3 regions of the Saccharothrix ecbatanensis genome follow, and region 3 is predicted to be linked to each of the others. Evidence: riboswitches for the same ligand, from Rfam matches in the RefSeq annotation. Region 3 holds a riboswitch; each other region holds the start of a gene.
The links. Region 3 has a riboswitch for S-adenosylmethionine ahead of F4560_RS24125 (aminotransferase class V-fold PLP-dependent enzyme). Riboswitches for the same ligand answer to the same signal wherever they lie in the genome.
Positions count from the first base shown of each region.

Region 1: it holds a riboswitch for S-adenosylmethionine, as region 3 does, so the genes downstream of both, thrC (threonine synthase) here and F4560_RS24125 (aminotransferase class V-fold PLP-dependent enzyme) in region 3, are expected to answer to the same signal.
Region 2: it holds a riboswitch for S-adenosylmethionine, as region 3 does, so the genes downstream of both, F4560_RS36220 (methionine ABC transporter ATP-binding protein) here and F4560_RS24125 (aminotransferase class V-fold PLP-dependent enzyme) in region 3, are expected to answer to the same signal.

Region 1 is NZ_JACHMO010000001.1:8,949,842-8,954,540, forward strand. It holds partial or broken gene F4560_RS39820 (DNA internalization-related competence protein ComEC/Rec2) at 1-430, shown strand, start outside; gene thrC (threonine synthase) at 1,019-2,281, opposite strand; SAM riboswitch class I at 2,293-2,420, opposite strand; gene holA (DNA polymerase III subunit delta) at 2,516-3,496, shown strand; gene rpsT (30S ribosomal protein S20) at 3,698-3,958, opposite strand; gene F4560_RS39840 (glycoside hydrolase family 3 N-terminal domain-containing protein) at 4,186-4,699, opposite strand, start outside.
Region 2 is NZ_JACHMO010000001.1:8,191,453-8,196,151, reverse strand. It holds gene F4560_RS36225 (methionine ABC transporter permease) at 1-653, opposite strand, end outside; gene F4560_RS36220 (methionine ABC transporter ATP-binding protein) at 650-1,660, opposite strand; SAM riboswitch class I at 1,863-1,955, opposite strand; gene rsmA (16S rRNA (adenine(1518)-N(6)/adenine(1519)-N(6))-dimethyltransferase RsmA) at 2,042-2,905, opposite strand; gene F4560_RS36210 (resuscitation-promoting factor) at 2,931-4,361, opposite strand; gene F4560_RS36205 (TatD family hydrolase) at 4,643-4,699, opposite strand, start outside.
Region 3 is NZ_JACHMO010000001.1:5,734,274-5,738,972, reverse strand. It holds gene F4560_RS24135 (DUF167 domain-containing protein) at 1-192, shown strand, start outside; gene F4560_RS24130 (potassium/proton antiporter) at 314-1,786, shown strand; SAM riboswitch class IV at 1,852-1,965, shown strand; gene F4560_RS24125 (aminotransferase class V-fold PLP-dependent enzyme) at 2,006-3,325, shown strand; gene lspA (signal peptidase II) at 3,349-3,930, shown strand; gene F4560_RS24115 (RluA family pseudouridine synthase) at 4,004-4,699, shown strand, end outside.

The sequences.
Region 1 (4,699 bases), 3.2 Mb from region 3:
GGACCTCGACGTGCTGGGTCCGCGCACGGATCCGGCGGACGGGACGAAGACGAACACGGCGGTCAACGACGCGTCGCTGGTCCTGCGGGCCTCCACCGCGGCCGGGCGGGTGCTGTTGACCGGGGACATCGAGTTGGCCGGGCAGGCGGACCTGCTCGGCGGGCACGTCGACTTGCGAGCCGACGTGTTGAAGGTGCCGCATCACGGATCGAGGTACTCGTCACCGGCGTTCCTCACCGCGGTCCGGCCGCGGATCGCCTTGGTGAGCGTCGGCGCGGGCAACCGCTACGGCCACCCCAGCGGGGTGCTGGTCGACGCGTTGACGAGGCACGGCGCGCTGGTGTTGCGCACAGATCGCGACGGCGACACCGCCGTCCTGGCCGGCCCGCACGGGCCACGGGTCGCCCGCAGGGGTGGCGACCCATCCGATCACGGACAAGGGGAGAACGATGAGGAACAACGACGTCTGGATCCGACTGCACTCGGGCTGGGTGCGGCAGGGCGGCAACCGGGCGGTGGCCTGGGCGCTGTGGCAGCCCGGCTACACCGCCGAACCGTGGCCACGAGACGAACTGCGGCCGGCCTTCACGTATTACGTGTGCGAGGACCTGCGTGGTGGCGACCGGGGCATCGTGGCCCGGGCCACCGTCACCGGCGTCATCCGGATGGCACAGGTGCCCGCCGCCGACACCGCCTACCGGCTGATCTCCGACGCCCTGTTCGACGCCGACCTCGCCATACCGCCGGAGGAATGGCACGCCGAGCGCTACAACCAGGAGAAGGCGAAACGCCCGTGGCCCCAGATGCTGACCGCTTGGCGGGTCGTCACCGAACAAGTCGGACCGCACGTCCTGCCGGAGCTGGCCGCGTTCCCTCGAACCGGCTGGCTGCGCTCCTCCAGGATCGCGCTGTGACCGCGGATCGCCCTGTGACCGCGGCACCGCCGGACTTACCGGGGCCGGGTCGATGACCAGGCCCCGGTCTGCCGAGCGCAGTGCCGGCCGCGTTGCTGCCGGGCTCAGTCCTGGAGTGCCTTCAGCACGGCCTCCGCCGACGGCGGGACGTTGGCCCTCGGGCCGACCCGGTCGCCGAGGGCGTCCAGCGTCTTGAGGCCGTCACCGGTGATCAGCAGGACGGTCTCGCCGTCCGGGTCGAGTTGGCCGGTCTCGATGAGCTTCTTCGCGGTCGCCACGGTGACGCCGCCGGCGGTCTCCGCGAAGATGCCCTCGGTCTTGGCCAGCAGGCGGATGCCCTCGACGACCTCTTCGTCGGTGACGTCCTCGATCGCGCCGTTGGTGCGGCGGACGGCGTCCAGCACGTAGGGGCCGTCGGCCGGCGCGCCGATCGCCAGCGACCGGGCGATGGTGTCCGGGCGGACCGGGGTGACCACGTCGAGGCCGGACTTGAAAGCGGCCGAGACGGGGGAGCAGCCGGTCGCCTGGGCGCCGAACACCCGGTACGGGGTCTCCTCGACCAGGCCGAGGCTGCCGAACTCGCGGAACGCCTTGTCGACCTTGGTCAGCTGGGAGCCGGACGCGATGGGCACCACGATCTGGTCGGGCAGCCGCCAGCCGAGCTGTTCGGCGACCTCGTAGCCCAGCGTCTTGGAGCCCTCGGCGTAGTAGGGCCGGACGTTGACGTTGACGAACGCCCAGTCCTCGTGCTCGGCGGCCAGTTCCTGGGCCAGCCGGTTCACGTCGTCGTAGTTGCCGTCGACGGTGATCAGGTCGCCGCCGTAGACGGCCGTCATCAGGATCTTCGCCCGCTCCAGAGAGGAGGGCACCAGGACCACCGACTGCCAGCCGGCACGGGCCGCCGCGGCGGCGACGGCGTTGGCCAGGTTGCCGGTGGACGGGCAGGCCAGCACCTTGAAGCCGAGTTCGCGGGCGGCGGCGAGGGCTACGCCGACGACGCGGTCCTTGAACGAGTGGGTCGGGTTGCCGGTGTCGTCCTTCACCCACACCTTGCGCACACCGAGGGCCTTGGCGAGGCGGTCGGCCTCGACCAGGCGGGTGCCGCCGGGGTCGGTGTTGGGGTGTGACCGCACGTCGGACGGCACGGGCAGCAGGCCGCGGTACCGCCAGATCGAGCGGGGGCCGGCTTCGATGTCCTCACGACGGACCCGGCCGAAGTCGTAGGCCACTTCCAGCGGCCCGAAACACTCCATACAGGCGTACTCGGGGGCGAGCGGCGTCTCGTGCCCGCATTCACGGCACGACAGTGCCCGAGCCGGACCGAGGTCGAAGGAGGTGGTGGCCGAAGGCACACTCACAGCAGTCATCGCGAGGTATCTCCTCATCTTTCCCGCGTCGCGGGTCGGAATTGGCACCGTGATTGCCGGCGCGCGCTGTGAAGCGCACGCTGAACAACGGGTTGCCGGGGCTTCTTCGGGCCGATCCCTCTGCCCCTCTGGATGAGCGGTATTCAGTTGTGGCTTCAAACTACGGCACGATCCCGACCCTCAGCCAGACACGTCCACCATCCGGACGCCCGTGGCGCGTGGGAGGATCGCGCCGTGAGTTCGCCCGCTGACACGCCCGACGCTGTGCACCTGATCGTCGGCGAGGAGGAGTTGCTGGTCGAGCGCGCTGTGCGCGGCGCGTTGGACGCCGCACGCGAAGCCGACTCGCAGGCCGACCTGACCCGCGTCCGCGTGACCGATCTCACCGTGCCTGAGCTGGCCGAACTGGTGAGCCCGTCACTGTTCGCCGAAGGCCGGGTGATCGCGCTGGAGGCGGCGCAGGAAATCGGCAAGGAGATCGCCGACGCGGTGGTCGCCTACGCCAAGGCGCCGGCGGACGGCGTGACGGTGGTCGTCATCCACACCGGCGGCGGGCGCAGCAAGGTGGCCAAGGACCTGCCCGCGGCGCTGCGCAAGGCCGGTGCCAGGGTGACCGAGTGCCCCAAGATCACCAAGGCCGCGGACCGCGAGGCGTTCGTGCGCCACGAGATCCGGTCGGCGGGTGGCAAGGCCGATCCGGAGGCCGTGGCGGTGCTGATCGAGGCGGTCGGGTCGGACCTGCGCGAGCTGGCGGCGGCGTCGTCGCAGCTCGTCGCCGACACCGGCGGCAAGGTCGACGCCGAGGCGGTCCGCCGCTACCACCGCGGCCGGGCCGAGGTGACGGGGTTCGCGGTCGCGGAGAAGGCCGTGATGGGTGACCGGGCCGGTGCGCTGGAGGCACTGCGGTGGGCGATGCAGCTCGGCGTGCCGCACGTGCTGGTCGCCGACGCGCTGGCCGACGCGGTGCGCACGGTCGCGCGGGTGTCCGCGGTGGGCCGGGGTGACCCGTTCAAGCTGGCGGGCGAGCTCGGCATGCCGCCGTGGAAGGTGAAGAAGGCCCAGGGCCAGTCGCGTGGCTGGGACGACCCGGGGCTCGCGGCGGCGATGACGGTCGTCGCCGATCTGAACGCCGATGTGAAGGGTGTCGCGGCCGATTCCGGCTATGCCCTGGAGCGCGCGGTGTTGAAGATCGTCGCCGCGCACGGCAAGCGCTAGCAAGGACGCACGCTGGGTGCTGGTAACCGCGCAGGGGAAGCGCTAGCAACGGCGCGCGCTGGGCGCGGGCTACGGCGCACGCTAGGCGCTGGCCACGGTGCACGCGAGGTGCCGCAACAACGTCGGCAACAACACAGACAACGCAGAAGCGCCGCCCACCACGTGCGGGGGAGCGGCGCTTCTGGGTGAAGAAGAACCAGATCAGATCTGGTTGGCGCGACGGGCGAGCGCCGACTTCTTGTTGGCGGCCTGGTTGGCGTGGATGACGCCCTTGGAGACGGCCTTGTCGAGCTTGCGGGAAGCCTCCTGCACCAGCGCGGTGGCCTTCTCCTTGTCACCGGCCTCGGCGGCCTCACGGAACTTGCGGATCGCGGTCTTGAGCGACGACTTGACGGCCTTGTTGCGCAGGCGCGCCTTCTCGTTGGTCTTGATCCGCTTCAGCTGGGACTTGATGTTCGCCACGCGAAAGCCACCTTTTCCTCGGTCTCGGAGTCGTACCGCGCTTGTCACCGGCTCCGCCCCACGAAGGGGCGGTTTTCCTCCACAGCGGAATGCCGCGCGGGTACGGCCGAGAAGGATATCAGGGCAGCTCACCGCACGGTGAACCGAGCCCTCTCACCGCACCGTGAACCGACACTGTGAACAGAGACCGGAGCCGAGCCGAGCCTCACCGCACCGTGGGCCGGGCCTCACCGCACCGTGAACCGGGCCTTTCCGTCGCCGACCACGACCTCGTACGCGCCCTTGGCCACCTCGGGCTTCCCACCGCCGTCCATGTCACCGGCGGTTACCGCGAGGCGCTTCACGTCGAACGTCACGTCGACCGTCCGCTCCTCACCGGCCTTCAGCTCGACCCGGGTGAACGCGACCAGGCGCTGCTGCGGCGTCAGGACCTTGCTCACCGGCTGGTGCACGTACACCGGCACGACGAGCGTCCCGTCCCGCGAACCGGTGTTGGCCACCTTCACCGACACCTTCACCTTGTCGTCCCGGCCCACCTCCGCAGACTTCAAGGTCGGCGTCGACGTGGTGAACGTCGTGTACGAGAGGCCGTGTCCGAACGCGAATGCCGGGTCGTACCCCGAGCCCGGAGCCGCGTTCGCGCCCCGCACCTGGTCGTACGAGAACGGCTGGTCGCCGACCGACTTCGGCCACGACACCGGCAGCTTCCCGCTCGGGTTCACCGCGCCGAACAGCACGTCG
Region 2 (4,699 bases), 2.5 Mb from region 3:
CCGCGCGCGACACGGTTGGTGACGAGCTGGATCGCGGTGGCGATGACGGCCAGCACGACGACCGTGCTCCACAGATAACGGTCGTTGAACCGCTGGTAGCCCATCCGCACGGCGAGGTCGCCGAGACCGCCGCCACCGACCACACCGGCCATCGCCGAGTAGCCGAGCAACGCGATCGCGGTCACGCCGACGGCGTTGACCAGGGCGGGAGCCGACTCGCGGAGCAGCACGCTGCGCACGATCCGCAGCGTGGACGACCCGGTCGTGACGGCGGCCTCCACCACCGACACGTGCACCTCGGACAGCACGTTCTGCACCAGCCTGCCGACGAACGGGATCGCGCCGACCGACAGCGGCACGATCGCCGCCGTGGGCCCGATCGTGCTGCTGAGCAACAGCCTCGTCAACGACGTGAGCACGACCAGCAGCACCAGGAACGGCATGGAACGGCCGAGGTCCACCACGAACCCGAGGACCTTGTGGAGCACCGGCCGCGGCCTCAGCCCACCGGGAGCGGTGAGCTGGAGCCAGATGCCGACGGGTGTGCCGAGCAGAACCGCGATGACGGTCGAGACCACCACCATGTACAACGTCTCGCCGGTAGCCACGAGCAGTTGGTCGAAGACCTCCGACCAGGGTGTCGCAGACCTCACGCAGCTACTCCCTGGGGACCCGACAGGGTCCGCCGCACCGAGCCGCCCGCCTCCGAGATCCACTCCAGCGCCGAGTCCGCGCGCTCGCCCTTCAGCCCGACCCGGAACCGCGCGACCGGGGTCTCCCCCAGCCTGGTCAGGCCGCCGCCCAACAGGTTCAGGTCGACGCCGAACCGGCTGGTCGCCTCGGGCAGCAGCGCGCCGACGGCCGCGAAGCCGACCAGCACGATGTCCGCCACCCGGTCGAACGAACCCTCAAGCGCCGGGTTCTGGTCCACGGCGGGCAGCAGCGACGAGGCCGTGCGGCTCGCGGCGTCCGACACCAGGTCGAGCACCTTGCCGTGCTCCACGACCCGGCCGTTCTCCAGCACCGCGACGTCGTCGCAAATCCGCCGGACCACGCCCATGTCGTGCGTGACCACGAGCACCGTGACGCCCAGCTCGGCCCGCGCGCGGTCCAGCACGGCGAGCACCGAGCCGGTGGTGTCGGGGTCGAGCGCGGACGTCGGCTCGTCGGCCAACAGCACGGATGGCGACGCGGCGAGCGCGCGGGCGACCGCGATCCGCTGGCGCTGGCCACCGGACAGCTGGTCGGGGTACGAGCCCGCCTTGTCGGTCAGGCCGACCAGGTCGAGGAGTTCGGCGACGCGGTTGCGGCGCTGCGGCCCGGCGACGCCCGCGGCCTCAAGCGGCAGCGCGACGTTGCCCGCGGCGGTGCGCTGGCGGAGCAGGGAATCCCCTTGCGGCACAACGCCGATCTGCCGGCGGGCGGCACGCAGCGCGATGCCGTCGAGCGAGACGAGGTCGGTGCCGTCGACGCGGATCGAGCCGCTGTCCGGGCGCTCCAGCAGCCCGACGCACCGGGCGAGCGTGGACTTGCCCGAACCGCTGGGGCCGACGACGCCGAGGACGGTGCCCGCGGCGACGTCCAGGTTCACGCCGTCCAGCGCGCGAACCTGCCCGGTACTCCCGGGGAAGGTCTTGGTGAGGTTCTCGACAGTGATCACGTTTCGCTCCACGACTGCATGCGGCCGGGCACGCTCAGGGCGTGCCGGACCGGCGGCTCAGCTCAGAAGGGTGTCCCGCGGAAGGACGCAGGGAGATTCGAAAGCGCCTAGGGCTAGGAGGAGCTGCGACAGGCCGAAGACGTGCGGCGGCCGTGGTCGACTACCCGCCGGCGGGTGAGCATTCGCATCCTGGGCACGTGATCCTCCATCGATCCTGGCGGAAGCACCTGCCCCCGTGGAGGGGTGGTTGCTGCGGCGTCGTAGAGCCAGGTCTCTCAGCCGCTCGGGATGGCAACACGAGTAGACCTGACGAGACCCGATCGACGCAAGCCTGAAACGGGATCGTCCGGCAAATCACACTTTCGGCCGAAAGATCATCGTCTATCGAGCGGCAGCGGCCTCGGCTATCCGGATGAAGTCCCTGACGTCCAGTTGTTCGCCGCGCACCGCCGGATCGACGCCCGCCTCGACGAGCAAGCGCTGCGCCTCGGCCGCCGAACCGGCCCAACCGGACAACGCGCCCCGGAGCATCTTGCGCCGCTGCGCGAAAGCCGCGTCCACCAACGAGAACAGCTGTTTCTGATCCACAGTGGACAGCGGTGGGTGACGTTCGAACGCGACCAGCGCGGAGTCCACGTTGGGAACCGGCCAGAACACCGAGCGCGGCACCGGACCGGCCCGCCGCGCGTCCGCGTACCAGGCGAGTTTGACGCTGGGCACGCCGTAGACCTTGCTGCCCGGTCCGGCGGCCATCCGGTCGGCGACCTCGGACTGCACCATCACCAGCCCGGTGCGCAACGACGGCAGCTCGGCCAGCAGGTGCAGCACCACGGGCACCGCGATGTTGTAGGGCAGGTTCGCGACGAGGGCGGTCGGCTCCACGGGCATGTCGGACGGTGTGACGCGCATCGCATCGGCGTGCACCACGCTCAACCGGTCGGCGAGCCCAGGCGCGCGCTCCGCCACCGTCACCGGCAGGCGGTCCGCCAGCACCCCGTCGATCTCCACGGCCACCAGCGCGCGGCACGACGGCAGCAACGCCAACGTCAGCGAACCCAGGCCGGGGCCGACCTCCAGCACCACGTCGTCGGCGCGCAGCCCGGCCGCGGACACGATGCGCCGCACCGTGTTGGGGTCGTGCACGAAGTTCTGGCCGAGCTTCTTGGTGGGGCGGATGTCCAGCTCGGCCGCCAGCCGACGGACATCGGCCGGGCCGAGGAGCGAACTCCCCGACCCGGCCGACATCGAATCCTCAGTCACAAACGCATTCTTACGGCAAGCCGAGCTTTTGCTGGCAGTGGGGCCAGGCGGAGTAGCCGCCGCGGGCGTCGCGGAGCTTGGTCGCGATCGCGATCTGCTGCTCACGCGAGGCCTGGTGCGGGTACGCGGCGTACTGGCTGCCGCCGTAGGCGTCCCACGTGCCCTTGTTGAACTGGAGGCCGCCGTAGTAGCCGTTGCCGGTGTTGATGGCCCAGTTGCCGGTGGCCTCGCAGTTGGCCAGCCGGTCCCACACCTCGCCGTCGGGCGGCAGCTTGGTGCCGACCTTGACCTTCTTGGCGACCGGCTCCTTGGTGACCTTCGCGCCCAGCTTCTCGCGGCCGATCTCGGCGCCGTTCTTCACCGTGACGCGGTAGGTGACGATCTGCTCACCGGGCACACCCGGCTCCAGGACCTCTTTCTGGCCCTTCATCATCGTGTCGTCTTTGATCTCCTCGACGGGCGGCTGGATGGCCTCCGTCGCGTTGATCACCGACACGCCGGTGCGGGTGATGTGCACCTCGGCGCCGTTCGTGACCTTGAGGTCCAGCGCCGTTTCGAGCTTGTCGTCCGGCCCGAGCGACAGGTTCTCGGCCTTCATCAGCTCGTCCACGGTCACCGCCGTGGTCTGCAGCTGCCGGGGCGCGTTGCCGCCGTCGTAGACCGTGACGGTCTTGAGGCTCTTGACCTCCAGCGCGATGCCCTGGAGCGGCACGTCCATGCCGCGGTCGTGGGAGACCCACGCGCCTTCGTCGGGCACCTGGAGCTGGTCCAGCGCCTCGTCCACGGTGACCGAGCGGACCCAGCCCTCGCGCTGCTCGCCGTCGACCGTCATCTTCACCAGCCGGCCGCGGTCCAGCGAGATCTTCCCGCCGTCGCTGACCTTCGTCTGGGGTGACGGGCTGAGCACGTCGTGATCGCCGATCGTGATGCCCTCGTCGGCGAGGATCTCACCCACGGTGGACTCGTAGGTCCGGACGGTCTTGGCTTCGCCGTCGACGTCGACCGTGACGGACTTGTCCATCGCGATCGCGGTGGCGCCACCGCCGGAGACGGTCACCAGCACGGTGAGGACCGCGGCCTTCAGGAAGCGGCGCTTCCACTTCCCCGCGGCCTCGACCAGCGCGGCGGGCGGGGCGCTCGGCAGCTCTGCCGCCAAGCCGCTCGCGACCCGGTCCTGGGAGACCTCGTCGGGGATGATGATCGGGGGGAGGAGCGTGGTCTCGGCGTTGATCAGCCGGATCAGCTCGTCGACGTCGACGTTCGCGCCGGCCAGCAGTTCGTCCGCGTCCGGGCCGAGCACGTCGAGCACGTCGTCCGGCGTGATGGCGAACACCGCGGTGTCCCACTCGGACGGCGGTCCGGGTCTGTCCAGGACGTCGACGCCTGTCGGCGCCACCTGCACGGGCGTAAACCAGTCGGTGTCCTCGTTGAACGAGTTCACGGGGTGCCATACCTCCTGAAGGCGCGAAGTCCGGCTACGCGCACGTTCGATGTCGGTGGTCAGCTGGTGATCTCCGGCAACTCCTGTGCGTCCGCTCGTCTTCTCGCTTCTGGTGTCTATGTGACCCGCCCCGACTGCGGGTGCGCCCCGAATTGGAACTCGGGGCACGGTCACGGGACCGTAACGGGTGTCCGGGGGTTGTGCAAACACCCTCGGAAACGTTGTGACCTCAGCCACTCCGTTAGCGGAGCAAGTGTGTCCGCCATTCGTCGTAAGGAGGATTACGACTCCGCCACGTCACGAAGACCGAAGGTCCGTTCGGCGGTTCGGGTGATCTT
Region 3 (4,699 bases):
GTCGCGGTCGCCGCGCCCGCCGTGGAAGGCAAGGCGAACGAGGCCGTGCGGAAGGCGCTGGCCAGGGCGTTCGGCGTGCGGAAGCAGGACGTCGACGTCATCGCGGGCGAACGCGGCCGGGACAAGGTCATCCAGGTCGACCCCGCGCCCGCCGGAGCCGCGGACGTGTTGGCCCGCCTGCTCGACGGCTAGCCGTGATCATCGGCCGGTGACACTCCGTGCGTTCCGAATTCGTCCATCTCGGTGTCACCAGGGAGAATGACCCGACGGTCGATGACAGCGGGGAACGACGCGTGGAGGTCGAGTGGGCGGTGTGACGGGCTTCCTCGGCATCGCCGCCGCGGTTCTCCTGCTTTCGGTCATCGCGGTCAGGGTGTCGATCCGGCTCGGGTTGCCGTCCCTCCTGCTCTACCTGGGCATCGGCGTGCTGCTCGGCGAGGCCGTGGTCGGCATCGAGTTCGAGGACGCCGACCTGACCCGGTCACTGGGCACGGCCGCGCTCGTGCTGATCCTCACCGAGGGCGGTATCACCAGCCGGTGGAGCGAGGTGCGGCCCGCGCTGGGCCTGGGCATCGCGCTGTCCACGGTGTCCGTCGGCGTGAGCATCGCGGTGACGGGGTTCGCGCTGCACTTCCTGCTGGACATGGACTGGCGCACCGCGTTGCTGTGGGGCGCCGTGCTGTCGTCCACCGACGCCGCGGCCGTGTTCAGCGTGCTGCGCGGGGTGGGCGTGGGCAAGCGGCTCATCGGCCCGCTGGAGCTGGAGTCCGGCATCAACGACGCGCCGGTGTACATCGCCGTCGTGCTGCTGGCCGCACCCGAGCCGATCACGTGGACCGCGCCGCTGCTGATGGCCTACGAGCTGATCGCCGGCGCGGTGATCGGCATCGCGCTCGGCTGGCTGGGCGGCATCGGACTGCGCCGCGCCGCACTGCCCGCCACCGGCCTGTACCCGCTGGCCACGGTCGCCGTGTGCCTGCTCGCCTACACCGTGGGCGACCTCGCGCACGCGTCCGGCTTCCTCGCCGTCTACATCGCCGCCCTGGTGCTCGGCAACGCCCGGCTGCCGCACCGGGCGGACACCCTGTCGTTCGCCGAAGGGCTGGGCTGGATCGCGCAGATCGGCCTGTTCGTGCTGCTCGGCCTGTACGCGTCGCCTGGCCGGCTGCTCGACGCGCTGGTCCCGGCGCTGGTCGCGGGGGCCGTGCTGGTGCTGCTGGCCCGGCCGCTGTCGGTGCTGTGCGCCGCGCTGCCGTTCCGGGTGCCCTGGCGGGAACAGGTGTTCATCTCGTGGTCCGGGCTGCGCGGCGCCGTGCCGATCGTGTTCGCCCTGATCCCGCTGATCCAGGGCGTGCCGGGCGCGCAACAGCTGGTCGACGCGGTGTTCGTGCTGGTCGTGGTGCTGACCCTGGTGCAGGGGACGACCCTGCCGTGGCTCGCCAAGTGGCTGAAGCTGGTCAAGTCCGGTGAGGCGCAGGAAGTGCAGGTCGACTCGTCGGCGCTGGACGAGCTGGGCGCGGAACTCCTCCAGGTCCGCATCCAGCGCGGCTCCAAGCTGCACGGCGTCTACCTGTCCGAACTGCGGCTGCCGCCGGGGTCGTCGGTGAGCCTCGTCGTCCGCGACAAGGACGGCTTCACACCGCAGCCGACGACCCGGTTGCAGGAGCACGACCAGCTGCTGGTCGTGTGCACGGAGGCCATGCGCACGGCGACCGAGCAGCGCATCAGGGCCGTGGACCGGGCCGGCCGGTTCGCCCGCTGGAAGGGCGATGTAGGTCTGCCGTGACCGGGTCTCCCAGGATGTGAACGCCCTCGACGTGAGCGGGCGCACTGGGTTACCTTCGACGTGAAGGTCATGAGTGCCAGCGACAAGCCCGGGCTTGCTGGCCGGCAACCCTCCTCCGCGGTGGGGTGCCCCCGGTGAGGACCTGGCCTGGCGCGCAGGGCGCCCGGCAAGCGCGGGCTCCCTCTCCGGCGGGGTCCCGGACCCCGGAGGCGTCACGTCATGACCGTCGCTGTTCCCCGAATCTCTGTTGCCGCGCTGCCGCGCGTCGTCGGTTCCACGCTGCGAGTGCCGTTGGTGACCGGTGAGCGCGTCGAGTACGCGAACCTCGACCACGCGGCCAGCGCGCCCTGTCTGGAGCAGGTCCGCGACGCGGTGGACGAGCTGCTGCCCTGGTACGCCAGCGTGCACCGGGGCGCGGGCTTCGCGTCCCAGGTCAGCACCAAGGTCTACGAGCAGGCCCGCACGTCCGTCCGCCGGTTCCTCGGCGCCCGTGACACCGACGCCGTCGTGTTCACCCGCAACACCACCGACGCGCTGAACCTGCTGGCCAGGAGCGTGCCGAAGCACACCGCCGTGATCCTGTTCGACACCGAGCACCACGCCGCGCTGCTGCCGTGGCGCGGTCCGAACGTCCGCCGCCTGCGTACCCCAGCCTCGCCCGCTACGGCGGTGTTGGACCTGGACCGGGCGTTGCGCGAGGCGCCGGTCGGCCCGCGCCTGGTCGTGGTGACCGGCGCCTCGAACGTCACCGGTGAGGTGTGGCCGGTGGCGGAATTGGCGCGGGTGGCCCGTCGGCACGGCGCCCGGATCGCCCTGGACGCCGCCCAGCTCGCGCCGCACCGCCCGGTTGACGTGCGCGCGCTCGACGTCGACTACACGGTGTTGTCCGGGCACAAGATCTACGCGCCGTTCGGTTCGGGTGTCCTGGTCGGCCGGTCCGACTGGTTGCAGGCCGCCGAGCCGTACCTGGTGGGCGGCGGGGCGACTTCCCGCGTCACGGACCACGGCGACCGGCTGGGCGTGGCCTGGTCCGCGGTGCCCGAGCGGCACGAGGCCGGCACGCCGAACGTGGTGGGCGTGCACGCCCTGGCCGTGGCCTGTGACGTGCTGGGTCGGAGCTGGGAGCAGACCGTCGAGCACGAGCGCGCGCTCCTGGCCAGGCTCCGCGCGGGCCTCGCGACCGTTCCCGGCGTGCACGAGCTGGCTCTTTTCGGCGCCGAGCACGACCGGGTGGGTGTGGTGAGCTTCACCGCCGGCGGTCAGGACGTCGGCTACCTCGCCGCGGCGCTGTCCGCCGAACACGGCATCGGCGTGCGTGACGGCGCGTTCTGCGCTCACATCGCCGTGCACCGTCTTGCGCACGGCGAGCGCGCGCTGCGGGCGTCCATCGGCCTGGGCACGACCGAAGAGCACGTGGACCGTTTCGTGGCCGCGCTGCGCACGCTCGTCACCGAGGGCTCGCGGTGGGAGTACGAACTCCGCGACGGCCGCTGGGCCCCGTTGAACGACGAGCGCGCGCTCCCGCCGTTCCTGCGCTGACCAGCATGCTGGACAATGGCCCGGTGAGCACCGATCCCAACACCGAGCCGGACACGCCGGAACAGCCGGACACACCGCTGCCCAAGCGACGGGTCCTCCTGCTGGCCGTCATCGCACCGCTCGTGTTGGCCGTCGACCTGGTCACCAAGATCCTCGCGGTGGAGCACCTGGAGGGGCGTGAGCCGGTCGAGCTGTTCGGCGGCCTCCTCTACCTGCCGCTGATCCGCAACACCGGCGCCGCGTTCGGCCTGGCCGAGGGCTGGACGGTGATCCTCGCGCTGATCGCGTTCGGCGTGGTCGGGTTCATCCTGTGGATCGCGCGCCGGCTGCGGTCGGTCGGCTGGGCCATCGGCCTCGGCCTGGTCCTCGGCGGCGCGATGGGCAACCTCGTGGACCGCGTCTTCCGAGGTCCCGGCCCGTTGCGCGGCGGCGTGGTCGACTTCATCTCGGTGCTCGACCCGTGGGGGAACTTCTTCCCGGTGTTCAACGTGGCGGACTCCGCCATCTGCGTGGGCGGCGGCGTGATCGTGCTGATGGCGCTGCTCCAACGTGACTACGACGGTACGCGCGTGGAGAAGCCCGCGGCCAAGAAGGCGGGCGCATGAGCGAGCTTGCGAGCGAATCATCCAACACAGTGCGCGCCGCTCTTGCCGCACCGAGCGCCAGCGAGGTGCGGGCATGAGCGGCTATAGGACCCTTCCCGTTCCGGACGGTCTGGACGGGATGAGGGTCGACGCCGGTCTGGCCAAGCTCCTCGGCCTGTCCCGCACGGTGGTGGTCGGGCTGACCGAGTCCGGCGACGTGCTGCTGGACGGACAGCCAGCGGGCAAGTCGGACCGGCTGATCGCGGGCTCGGTGCTGGAGGTCACCCTCCCCGAGCCCGAGCGGCCGATCCAGGTGCAGGTCATGCCGGTGGAAGGCCTGGAGATCCTGCACCAGGACGACGACATCATCGTGGTGGACAAGCCGGTCGGCGTAGCCGTGCACCCCAGCCCCGGCTGGACCGGCCCGACCGTGGTGGGCGGACTGGCCGCGGCCGGCATCCGGATCGCCACGTCCGGAGCGGCCGAACGCCAGGGCGTCGTGCACCGGTTGGACGTCGGCACGACCGGCGTCATGGTGGTGGCGAAGAGCGAGCACGCCTACTCGGCGTTGAAGCACGCGTTCAAGGAACGCACCGTCGACAAGCTCTACCACGCGCTCGTGCAGGGCCACCCGGACCCGATCAAGGGCACCATCGACGCCCCTATCGACCGGCACCCGAAGCACGACTACAAGTTCGCCGTGATGGCCAACGGCAAGCCCAGCATCACGCACTACGAGGTGGTGGAGGCCTTCCGGGCCGCGTCACTGCTCGACGTGCACCTGGAAACC